Regions from separate parts of the Arthrobacter sp. SLBN-83 genome, predicted to be linked through region 2. Evidence: predicted binding sites of a transcription regulator. Region 2 holds the regulator's gene; each other region holds the start of a gene.
What was found. Region 2 encodes HrcA, which represses chaperone genes, less so after heat shock. Its sites were predicted from a motif close to TTNGCACTCGNNNNNNNCGAGTGCNAA; they were not measured.

Region 1 (3,272 bases), 1.4 Mb from region 2:
CGCCGGGCCAGGACAAGTATTCCCGGGGCTCGGTGCTGGTGGTGGGCGGGGCAAGGGCCACGCCCGGCGCAGCCCTCCTGGCCGGCACCGCAGCCCTGCGCGCCGGGGCCGGGAAGCTCACGCTGGCGGTGGCCGAATCGGTGTCGGTGCACCTGGGGGTGGCGATGCCCGAGTGCGGCTCGATCGGACTTCCGGAAACCGCCGCTGGCTCTGTTAAGCCGGAGCTGGACCGGATTTCCCCCTACCTGGATAAAGCCGACGCCATCCTGGTGGGCCCGGGCCTGGACGATCCCGATCTTGCCAACGAACTGCTGGAGGCGATGCTCAGCCGCGAGGGCGGCGCGGGGAGTGGCTCCCAGGGCGACGCTGGCTCGGGGGAAGGTCCCGCCGTCGTCCTCGATGCCTACGCGCTGGGCGCCCTGGTGCCGTTGGAGGATCAACTTGGCCCGTGGCGCGGAAGGCTGATCCTCACCCCGAACCCGACGGAAGCGGCGGTCCTGCTGGGGCGGGACGTGAACGACCTCGAAAAGGACCTGGCCGAGATTTCCGCCAGGTTCGGCGCCGTGGTCAGCTGCCAGGGGCTTATCACCCAGCCGCCCGGCCTGAACCCGGACGAGCCGGAGCTGTGGAAGATCACCACGGGGTACGGCGGGCTGGGCACGTCCGGCAGCGGCGACGTGCTGGCGGGAGCCATTGCCGGGTTCCGGGCCCGCGGAACCACGGGCGCCCAGGCAGCCTGCTGGGGAACCCACCTGCATGCAGCGGCGGGGGACCGTTTGGCCAGCAGGCTGGGACCGCTCGGCTTCCTGGCCCGCGAACTGGCTGACGAATTGCCCGCCCTGATGCTGGAATTCAGCGTTTGACGCGGGCTTCACGGCGGACTGCAGGTGCCCCCGGCACGCGGATGGCCCCCGGCTAAACCCGGGGGCCACCGTGTCGGGAGGTTAAGGCCTAAGCTGCCGATGCGCTGTCTGGCGCTGTGGCGTTGCACAGATGGCGATTCGCCCCAAAAAGGCAGTCAACAGATGTGCCCGCCTCCCGAGCCTTCCGGTCCTCTGCGGTTCCCGCTTTGAGCGGAATCCCTGCGCCGGCTATGCGGAGATCTCCTGCTTTGCCCCCTTCGTTTCAATCTCGATCTTGCGCGGCTTGGCCTTTTCGGCCACCGGGATCCGCAGCGTCAGCACACCGGCGTCGTAGCTCGCCTTGACGTTGTCCACGTCCAGCGTGTCGCCGAGGATCAACTGCCGGCTGAAGACGCCGCGCGGCCGTTCCGCTGCGATCAGTTCGGTGTCCTTGCCCACGGGATCGGGCCTTTCCGCCCGCACCGTCAGCACGTTCCGTTCCACGTCCAGGTCCACCGAATCCACAGCGACGCCGGGCAGATCGAACGCCACGACGAATTCCTGGTCCTCACGCCATGCGTCCATCGGCATCGCCGCCGGGCGCGCAGTGGTACCAAGGACCTGCTGGGCCAGCCTGTCCAGCTCGCGGAACGGATCGGTTCGCATCAACATGGCTTCCCTCCTGGTAAGAGTTGGTCCAACACTGTTTCCACATCAGCCTGATGTGTGGTGGCTGATATAGATTTTTTAGCACTGCAGCGGGAGGTCTTCAAGGGGTTAAGTCGCGGATTTCCTGCATATTTTTCAGGGCAGAAGCGGGCTTGATTTTCGCGACGCCCGCATCCTAAAAGGGCCTTCTGCGCAGCTGCTGCTGCGCAGAAGGCCCCTCTTTGGAGTCACTGCTTTACGGGTTGCGGTCAGTCCCTGGTGGGATCCGGGCGAAGCGGCGCGGGCCCTGGATCCGGCACCGGCAGCGGGCCGGGCGCCGGCGGCGCCGGGAACGGGTTGGGGGACGGCGGACCGGGCGGTCGCGGCTGGGTGGGATCCGGCGACGTGGGCTCCGGACCGGGTTCGGGCGGAAACGGCTCAGGTTCGTGCACTGGCGGGATGGTCATGGAACTTCCCCTCTCATGCTGGACTTATGTGCCTTGAACTGACCAGACTACGCCCGCAATCCCTCCGCAACTACCCTCTCCATCCCCGTTGCCCTATCAGATTTGGCCCTTATAAGGCCCCTTTAGGAGCCATAAGTGATGGAGCATCACGACGGCGGGACGGCACCTAGTCCCGGACGGCACCAACCAGCCGCAGCCAGCCGAGCAGCTGCGCCGGGTCCGCCTCGCCGCAGCGGAAACCCACGTAGCCATCCGGGCGGACGGCAACAAGGCCAGTGCCGGGGTGGCTGGTGAGGCGGTGGACGTGCAGCAACCGGGGCCGGCTGTCCACCGCAAAGGCGGGGCCGGCACCCAGGGCGGCCGGGCCGGCGTCGCGCCCCAGCAACAGGTGGATGCCCGGCACGGCGGTCAGCTCGTGCAGGCGGACCACCTGTCCGTCCACCGACACCACAGCGTCGGGCAGCCGCTCGCCCGGCCGCGGCCATCCGCTGGCCTGTGGCACGCCGTCACGCGAGATGGCGCTGTTCCGGTAGTTCACGAACGGCTGGGCCAGCAGCCTGACGCCCTTTGAGATGAGCCAACGCCGTCGGAGGAGCAGGGGCAGGACGGGAGCGAACGCCGGCAGGACGCTGCGGGCCAGGCGGGCTGCCGGATGCGGCGAGGCTTCGCCGAAGAAGATCAGGTGCGTCAGCGCCAGCACCCGCCGGGCCGCGGGCAGCCGCTCCCGCCCGTAGCTTTCCAGCAGTTCCGGCAGCGGCCTGCCGGCGGTCGAGGCAAACCCGAGTTTCCAGCCGAGGTTGAGGGCGTCCAGAATGCCGTTGTTCATGCCCTGGCCTCCCGCCGGGGAGTGGGCGTGGGCGGCGTCGCCGGCCAGGAAGACGGGGCTGGTCCCGAACGTGCCGGCAATCCGGTGCTGCAGCGGAACCTGGGCGGACCAGCCCACGTCCCGTACGGTGGCCTCCAGGCCCGACTCCCTCACCAGCCGCGCCACCTCCTCCGGTGGAACGGGCGGACCCAGCTGGCCGAAGCTGGCGCTGGAACCCGGCACCGCCGGGCGGGTGGCCAGCATCCGCCACGTGGCACCCTCGCCCAGCGCGAAAAGGAAAGCCAGCCCTGCACGCCCCACCGCCACATGCAGCAGCCCGGGGTCCAGGGGGCCATCAAGTTCGAGGTCGGCCAAGACGGCTTCCACCCGGTACGGACCGCCGCGCCACTGCGCGCCGGTGATCCCACGGACGGTGCTGGACTGCCCGTCGCAGCCGGCCAGGAAGCGCGAGGCGTGATGCCCGGGCCCGCGGGCTCCATTGAGCTCGGC
Region 2 (3,272 bases):
GCAAGTTGCCGCAGGAGGTCCTCCTGCGCGGAGTCGAGCTTGGCCGGGGTGTCCACCTGCAGATGGACCTTCAAGTCGCCGCGGCCATAGCCCCTCAGATGGGTGACACCCAAACCGCGCAGGGTGATGATTTCGCCGGACTGGGTTCCCGGCTTCACGTCGATCTCCTGGGTACCGTCGAAGGTTTCCAGGCTGACGTCCGTGCCCAGGGCCGCCGCGGTCATGGGGATGTGCAGGGTGGCGTGCAGATCATCGCTTTCGCGCACGTACGTGGGGTCGTTGTTGACGCGGATCTCCACGTACAGGTCACCCGCCGGCCCCCCTGCAGGGCCTGCCTCGCCCTGGCCGGAGAGCTGGATGCGGGTACCAGTGGCGACGCCGGCGGGAACCTTGATGGTCAGCGACCGGCGGCTGCGGATGCGCCCCTGGCCACTGCATTCGTTGCAGGGATCCTTGATGACCGTGCCGAAGCCCTCGCAGGTGCCGCAGGGGGCTGCCGTCATGACCTGGCCGAGGATGGAGCGGACCGCCCGCTGGACCTGGCCGCTGCCGCCGCAGATGTCGCACCGTTCCGGCTGGGTCCCGGGGCGGCAGCATGATCCGTCACAGGTGGGGCAGACCACGGCGGTGTCCACCTCGAGCTTCTTGTTGACTCCGAACACGGCGTCACGGAGGTCGATCCGGACACTGATGAGTGCGTCCTGGCCGCGGCGGACACGCGACGCCGGGCCCGAAGTGCCGCCGGCGCCAAAGAAGGTGTCGAAGATGTCCTGGAACGCGAATCCCTGGCCTGCATAGCCGGCACCGCCGAAGCCGTTGTCCGTACCGTTTTCATTGCCGGTGGTGTCGTAGATCCTGCGCTTCTGGGGATCGGAAAGGACCTCGTAGGCGTGCGTTACCGCCTTGAAGCGTTCTGCAGCGTCGGCACCTGGGTTAACGTCCGGGTGGAGGGTGCGGGCCAGCTTGCGGTAGGCCTTTTTGATCTCTTCCCCTGTAGCTTCGGGTGAGACTCCAAGGACGTCATAGTGGCTGCTCAAAATTCGTGTCTCTTCCTTGTAGTACTGCGTTCAGTTGGTCGGCCAGGGCTCTCGTTCCACAGTCGGAGCAAGCTCCGGCGGCCAAGAGTCAGGGCCCCAAAATCCTGGAAAGGTAACGGGCTACCGCCCTGACGGCGGCCATGGTGGTGGGATAGTCCATTCGGGTAGGACCGAGGATTCCTACCTTGGCTGCGCTGTCCGGACCGTAGCCGGTGGCTACCACGGAGGCCTCGGCAAGGCCGTCATAGGGGTTCTCCCTTCCGATGCTGACGGCCACGCCCCGGTGGTCCTGGGCCATCTCGCTCAACAGCCGCAGCATCACCACCTGTTCCTCGAGCGCCTCCAGCACAGGGCCGATGCTGAGGGGAAAGTCCACATTGGACCTGGCGAGGTTGGCGGTGCCGGCCATGACCATGCGGTCTTCCCGGCTGCTCTGGGCCAGCGCCTCCAGGCCGAGTGCCAGCGCGTGTGCCGCCTGGCGCTGCGCGTGGGGTGTTGCAGCCACGACGGCGGGAAGGGCCTGGGCGAGGTGGCTCAGCCGGGTTCCCCCCAGGGCAGCCAGGAAACGGGTGCGCAACTCGGCCAGCGCGTCGTCGCCAAGGTCCTGGCCGACGTCCAGGACGCGCTGCTCCACCTTGCCGCTGTTGGCGATGAGGACCACGAGGACCTTCCGCGGTGCCAGCAGCACGAATTCGATGTGGCGGACAAGTGCCCTGCTCAGGTGCGGGTACTGGACCACGGCCACCTGGTTGGTCAGTTGCGACAGCAGCCGGACCGTGCGGTCCAGTACGTCGTCGAGGTCGTCCGCGCCTTCCAGGAGGGTCTGGATGGCACGGCGTTCTGCCGCCGAAAGGGGCTTGACTGCCGAGATCTGGTCGACAAAGAGCCGGTAGCCCTTGTCGGTGGGAATCCGGCCGGCGCTGGTATGGGGGGCGGTAATCAGCCCCTCGTCCTCCAGGGCGGCCATGTCATTGCGGATGGTGGCGCTGGAAACACCAAGATGGTGCCGCTCCACCAGGGCCTTCGACCCAACCGGTTCGCGGGAGTGGACGTAATCCTCCACGATGGCCCGCAGTACTTCCAGTTTGCGTGGCTCGCTCACTCTCCACCTCCATCCATGGTCCGGGGCCGCCCGCCCCGCCCGGTGCCACCCAGGGGTTAGCACTCGACATGCCTAAGTGCTAACAGTCTATTATGCCTCGGCCCGTTGTTAGCATTGGTACCGCTCCGGGCGAAACTCCCGGGCTGAGGAGCTAGCGCTAGGCGGATCGATTCCATGGATTACCAGAACTGGGGCCCCCGGGGCATTTCCGCTCCCACACGGGCGGAGCTGCCCGAGGTCGCCGTGGAGCGCGGCATGGTGCTTGAGGAAGTACAGTCCGGCTGGGTGGGCGCCGTGACCCGTGTGGAGAAGTCCGGCGGAATGCACGTCGTGGCACTGGAGGACCGCCGCGGAAAGTCCCGGTCCTTCAAGCTTGGGTTCGGTTTCCTCCTTGAGGGCCAGCCCATCCGATTGATGCCGCCGGCGCCCAAAGCCGCCGTCGGTCTTCCCGCCGGCAGGACCGCCTCCGGTTCGGTGCGCGTCTCGGGCCAGCGCGCCCAGGTTGCCAAGGCAAGCCGGATCTGGGTGGAAGGCAAGCACGACGCCGAACTGGTGGAAAAAGTCTGGGGAGACGACCTGCGCGTGGAAGGCATCGTCGTCGAGCCCCTCCACGGCATCGACGACCTGGCCGCTGCCGTCGCAGAGTTCAGGCCCGGCCCGGGCCGCCGCCTCGGCGTGCTGGTGGACCACCTGGTTCCCGATTCAAAGGAATCCCGGATCGCCGACGCCGTCATGGCGTCCCCGGGCGCGGCCGGAAACGTCCTGATCGTCGGGCACCCCTACGTGGACGTCTGGCAGGCGATCCGCCCTGCAGTCCTGGGCATCGAAAAATGGCCCGCTATCCCCCGCGGGCAGGACTGGAAGACCGGGATCCTCAAAGCCTTCGGCTGGCCCCACGCCACAAAGGAAGACATCGGCCTCGGATGGCAGAAGCTGCTGGGCGCCGTACGCACGTACGCGGACCTCGAAGCGTCCCTGCTGGGCCGGGTTGAGGAAGTCATCGATTTCCTCACCGTGCCCTGACGGGCGGGCAACGGCCACAAAGCCAGTATTCTTGGTAGTAGTCAGCACCAACTTGCACCTCAGAAGGACACAGACTGTGGCAGAAAACGCACGTGATCACAGGGACGGCC
Region 3 (3,272 bases), 940 kb from region 2:
CGCTGATGGGCCCGCGCCGAAGTCCTCCCCGCTGGTGAGCTCGGCCGGTCCCTGCGGACCCAGGACCAGGGCGGCGCGGCGGACGCCGGGCCTGCGCACAGCGTTGAACCACAAGGTCACCTCGGTGACATCGCCGCCTACCGACACCCATTGGGCCTCGCACCCGGCAGGCACGGAGTCGTGCGGCATGCCCGGACCCATCTTCACTCCAACTGCTTTCCCCTCTGCGGCGAGCGACTCCACGAAGGACAGCGGCGGCGAGAACGCCTCAGGGTCCCAGATCCGTTTGGTGCCGGAGGTGGAGGTGACGCGGCGGGCCGGATCCAGCCAGACGCCGTCGATCCCGTCCAGCGGGACTGCTGCCGCGTCCGCGTGCACCACCGTGGCGTTAGGGAATGGGATGAGGTTCACCGTGGCGCAGGCCGCGGTGGTCTCATCCATGTCGACGGCGGTGACGTTGATGTCCAGGGAGGCCAGGGCCAGGGAGTCGGCGCCGAGGCCGCAGCCCAGGTCCGCTACGTGCTGGATCCCGGCAGCCGCGAACCGGCGTGCGTGGTGGGCGGCGACGTTCAGGCGCGTGGCCTGCTCCAGCCCGGCCTGGGTGAAGAGCATCTGGCGGGCAAACTCGCCGAATTTCGCCTGGGCCCGGGTGCGCAGCCGCGACTGCGTGAGCACGGCGGACACGAGTTCGGGGGAGTGCCCGGCCTTCCTGAGCGCTGAATTGAGCTCGAACGAATCCTCGTCCCGGTAAGGGCCCAGGGATGCCAGCAACTCCCAGCCTTCGGGGGTCAGCAGCGGTGCAATCTGGTCCTGTGCAATCTGGTCCTGGGGAGCGTGAGCCATGGGTTCCAGCCTAGTGGAGGAGCAGACGGCCGGGATGCGGATACTGTTGAAACCATGGATGAGAGCGCAGCCCACGGGGAGACCGCGGACCACGAGCCCAGGCACAGTAGGCCGGCCCGGCTTGCCCGTTCCGTCCTGATTGCCGCTGCCGTGGTGGCCGTGGTCTGCATCGCCCTGCTGGTGATCATCTTCCTGCTGGACACCTTCAATGCCACCGTCTATTCGGTAGGCGGCAACGATATCCAGGACAACAGCCAGGAGTCGCGGGACATCCGCGGGCTGTACGACGGCGCCCGGTCAGGGAGCATCGTATTCCTCGTCATCGCGCTGCTCGCCGCAGCGGTGTCCGGGTGGGTCCTCTACCGAGGACGGCAGCAGGGCGGCGGCGATTCCGACGGCGGCGAGGACGTGGACTTCGACGACCTGGGCCGGTAGGTGCGCCGCGGCTGCCGCCCGCAACCCGGCGTCGTCCGTCCGGCAAAGGCGTACGCCCGTGACGAAACGTTGGCACTCACCTTGACCGAGTGCTAACCCTTACATAGAGTCTTCATTAGCACTCTCCCTAGGAGGGTGCTAACACATGAAGAGCTGCCAGCCAGGCTGCTGCCGGCACCGCGACGACGGTTTGCCAGCTTCGGCGGAAAGCTTTCCAGTCCACGAATTTGCTGACGAAAAGGAGAGGTCCGAGTGTCGGTCTCTATTAAGCCTCTTGAGGATCGTATCGTTGTCCGCCCGCTCGAAGCCGAGCAGACCACGGCTTCCGGCCTGGTCATCCCGGACTCCGCACAGGAGAAGCCGCAGGAAGGCGAAGTTGTTGCAGTAGGCCCCGGCCGCTTCGAAGACGGCAACCGCGTCCCCGTTGACGTGGCCGTTGGCGACGTTGTCATCTACTCCAAGTACGGCGGAACCGAAGTCAAGACCGGCGGCACCGAGTACCTCGTGCTGTCCGCCCGCGACGTCCTGGCGATCGTCGTCAAGTAACTCTTTCGGATCCCCGTGCCGCCGGCCATGCTCATGCTGGCCGGCAGTGCGGGGTTCTGTCTTTGAAAGGACAAAACCATGGCAAAGCAGCTTGCGTTTGATGACGCTGCCCGCCGGTCCCTTGAGGCCGGCATCGATAAGCTCGCGAACACCGTCAAGGTGACGCTCGGCCCGCGCGGCCGCAACGTCGTCCTGGACAAGAAGTGGGGCGCCCCCACCATCACGAACGACGGCGTCACCATCGCCCGCGAAGTGGAACTGGACGACCCCTACGAGAACCTTGGCGCCCAGCTGGCCAAGGAAGTGGCCACCAAGACCAACGACGTCGCCGGTGACGGTACCACCACCGCAACCGTCCTGGCCCAGGCCCTGGTCAAGGAAGGCCTGCGCAACGTTGCAGCCGGCGCTGCCCCCGGCCAGATCAAGCGCGGCATCGAAGTTGCGGTTGAAGCCGTGGCTGCCCGCCTGCTGGAGAACGCACGGCCGGTTGAAGGCACCCAGGTGGCAAACGTTGCCGCCATCTCCGCCCAGAGCGACGAAATCGGCGAGCTCCTCGCCGAGGCCTTCGGCAAGGTGGGCAAGGATGGCGTCATCACCATCGAAGAGTCCTCCACCACCCAGACCGAACTGGTCCTCACCGAGGGCATGCAGTTCGACAAGGGTTACCTGTCCCCGTACTTCGTCACCGACGCGGAGCGCCAGGAAGCTGTCCTCGAGGACGCTCTCATCCTGATCAACCAGGGCAAGATCTCCTCGATCCAGGAATTCCTGCCGCTGCTCGAAAAGGCGCTGCAGGCCTCCAAGCCGCTGTTCATCATTGCCGAAGACGTTGAGGGCGAGGCACTGTCCACGCTGATCGTCAACCGGATCCGCGGCACCCTGAACGTCGTTGCCGTCAAGGCTCCGGGCTTCGGTGATCGCCGCAAGGCCATGCTGCAGGACATCGCCACCCTCACCGGTGCGCAGGTTGTCTCCCCGGAGCTGGGCCTGAGCCTGGACTCGGTTGGCCTGGAGGTGCTGGGTACTGCCCGCCGCATCACCGTCACCAAGGACAACACCACCATCGTGGACGGCGCCGGTTCTGCTGAAGACGTATCGGCACGGGTTGCCCAGCTGCGCGCCGAGCTGACCCGCACCGACTCCGACTGGGACCGCGAAAAGCTCCAGGAGCGCCTGGCCAAGCTGGCCGGCGGCATCGGCGTCATCAAGGTCGGTGCAGCCACCGAAGTTGAGCTGAAGGAAAAGAAGCACCGCATCGAGGACGCTGTGTCCTCCACCCGCGCTGCCCTCGAAGAAGGCATCGTCTCCGGTGGCGGTTCAGCCCTGGTCCACGCCCTCAAGGCACTGGACGAGGACGCCTCCGTCAAGGCCCTGGAAGGCGACGCCGCGGCAGCTGTTGGCATCGTCCGCCGCGCGCTCGTCCAGCCGCTACGCTGGATCGCCCAGAA

Region 1: FBY30_RS10170 (Hsp20/alpha crystallin family protein) is a predicted target of HrcA. The motif match lies at 1,590-1,616, and genes of this name have one in related genera.
Region 3: groES (co-chaperone GroES) is a predicted target of HrcA. The motif match lies at 1,348-1,374, and genes of this name have one in related genera.

Annotation. Positions count from the first base shown of each region.
Region 1 is NZ_VFMX01000001.1:2,212,360-2,215,631, reverse strand. It holds gene FBY30_RS10175 (NAD(P)H-hydrate dehydratase) at 1-863, shown strand, start outside; gene FBY30_RS10170 (Hsp20/alpha crystallin family protein) at 1,092-1,514, opposite strand; gene FBY30_RS10165 (FAD-dependent monooxygenase) at 2,124-3,272, opposite strand, start outside.
Region 2 is NZ_VFMX01000001.1:3,625,586-3,628,857, reverse strand. It holds gene dnaJ (molecular chaperone DnaJ) at 1-1,037, opposite strand, end outside; gene hrcA (heat-inducible transcriptional repressor HrcA) at 1,126-2,139, opposite strand; gene FBY30_RS17000 (DUF3097 domain-containing protein) at 2,314-3,162, shown strand; gene FBY30_RS16995 (DUF4870 domain-containing protein) at 3,239-3,272, shown strand, end outside.
Region 3 is NZ_VFMX01000001.1:2,688,547-2,691,818, forward strand. It holds gene FBY30_RS12535 (class I SAM-dependent methyltransferase) at 1-843, opposite strand, end outside; gene FBY30_RS12540 (hypothetical protein) at 898-1,278, shown strand; gene groES (co-chaperone GroES) at 1,531-1,824, shown strand; gene groL (chaperonin GroEL) at 1,903-3,272, shown strand, end outside.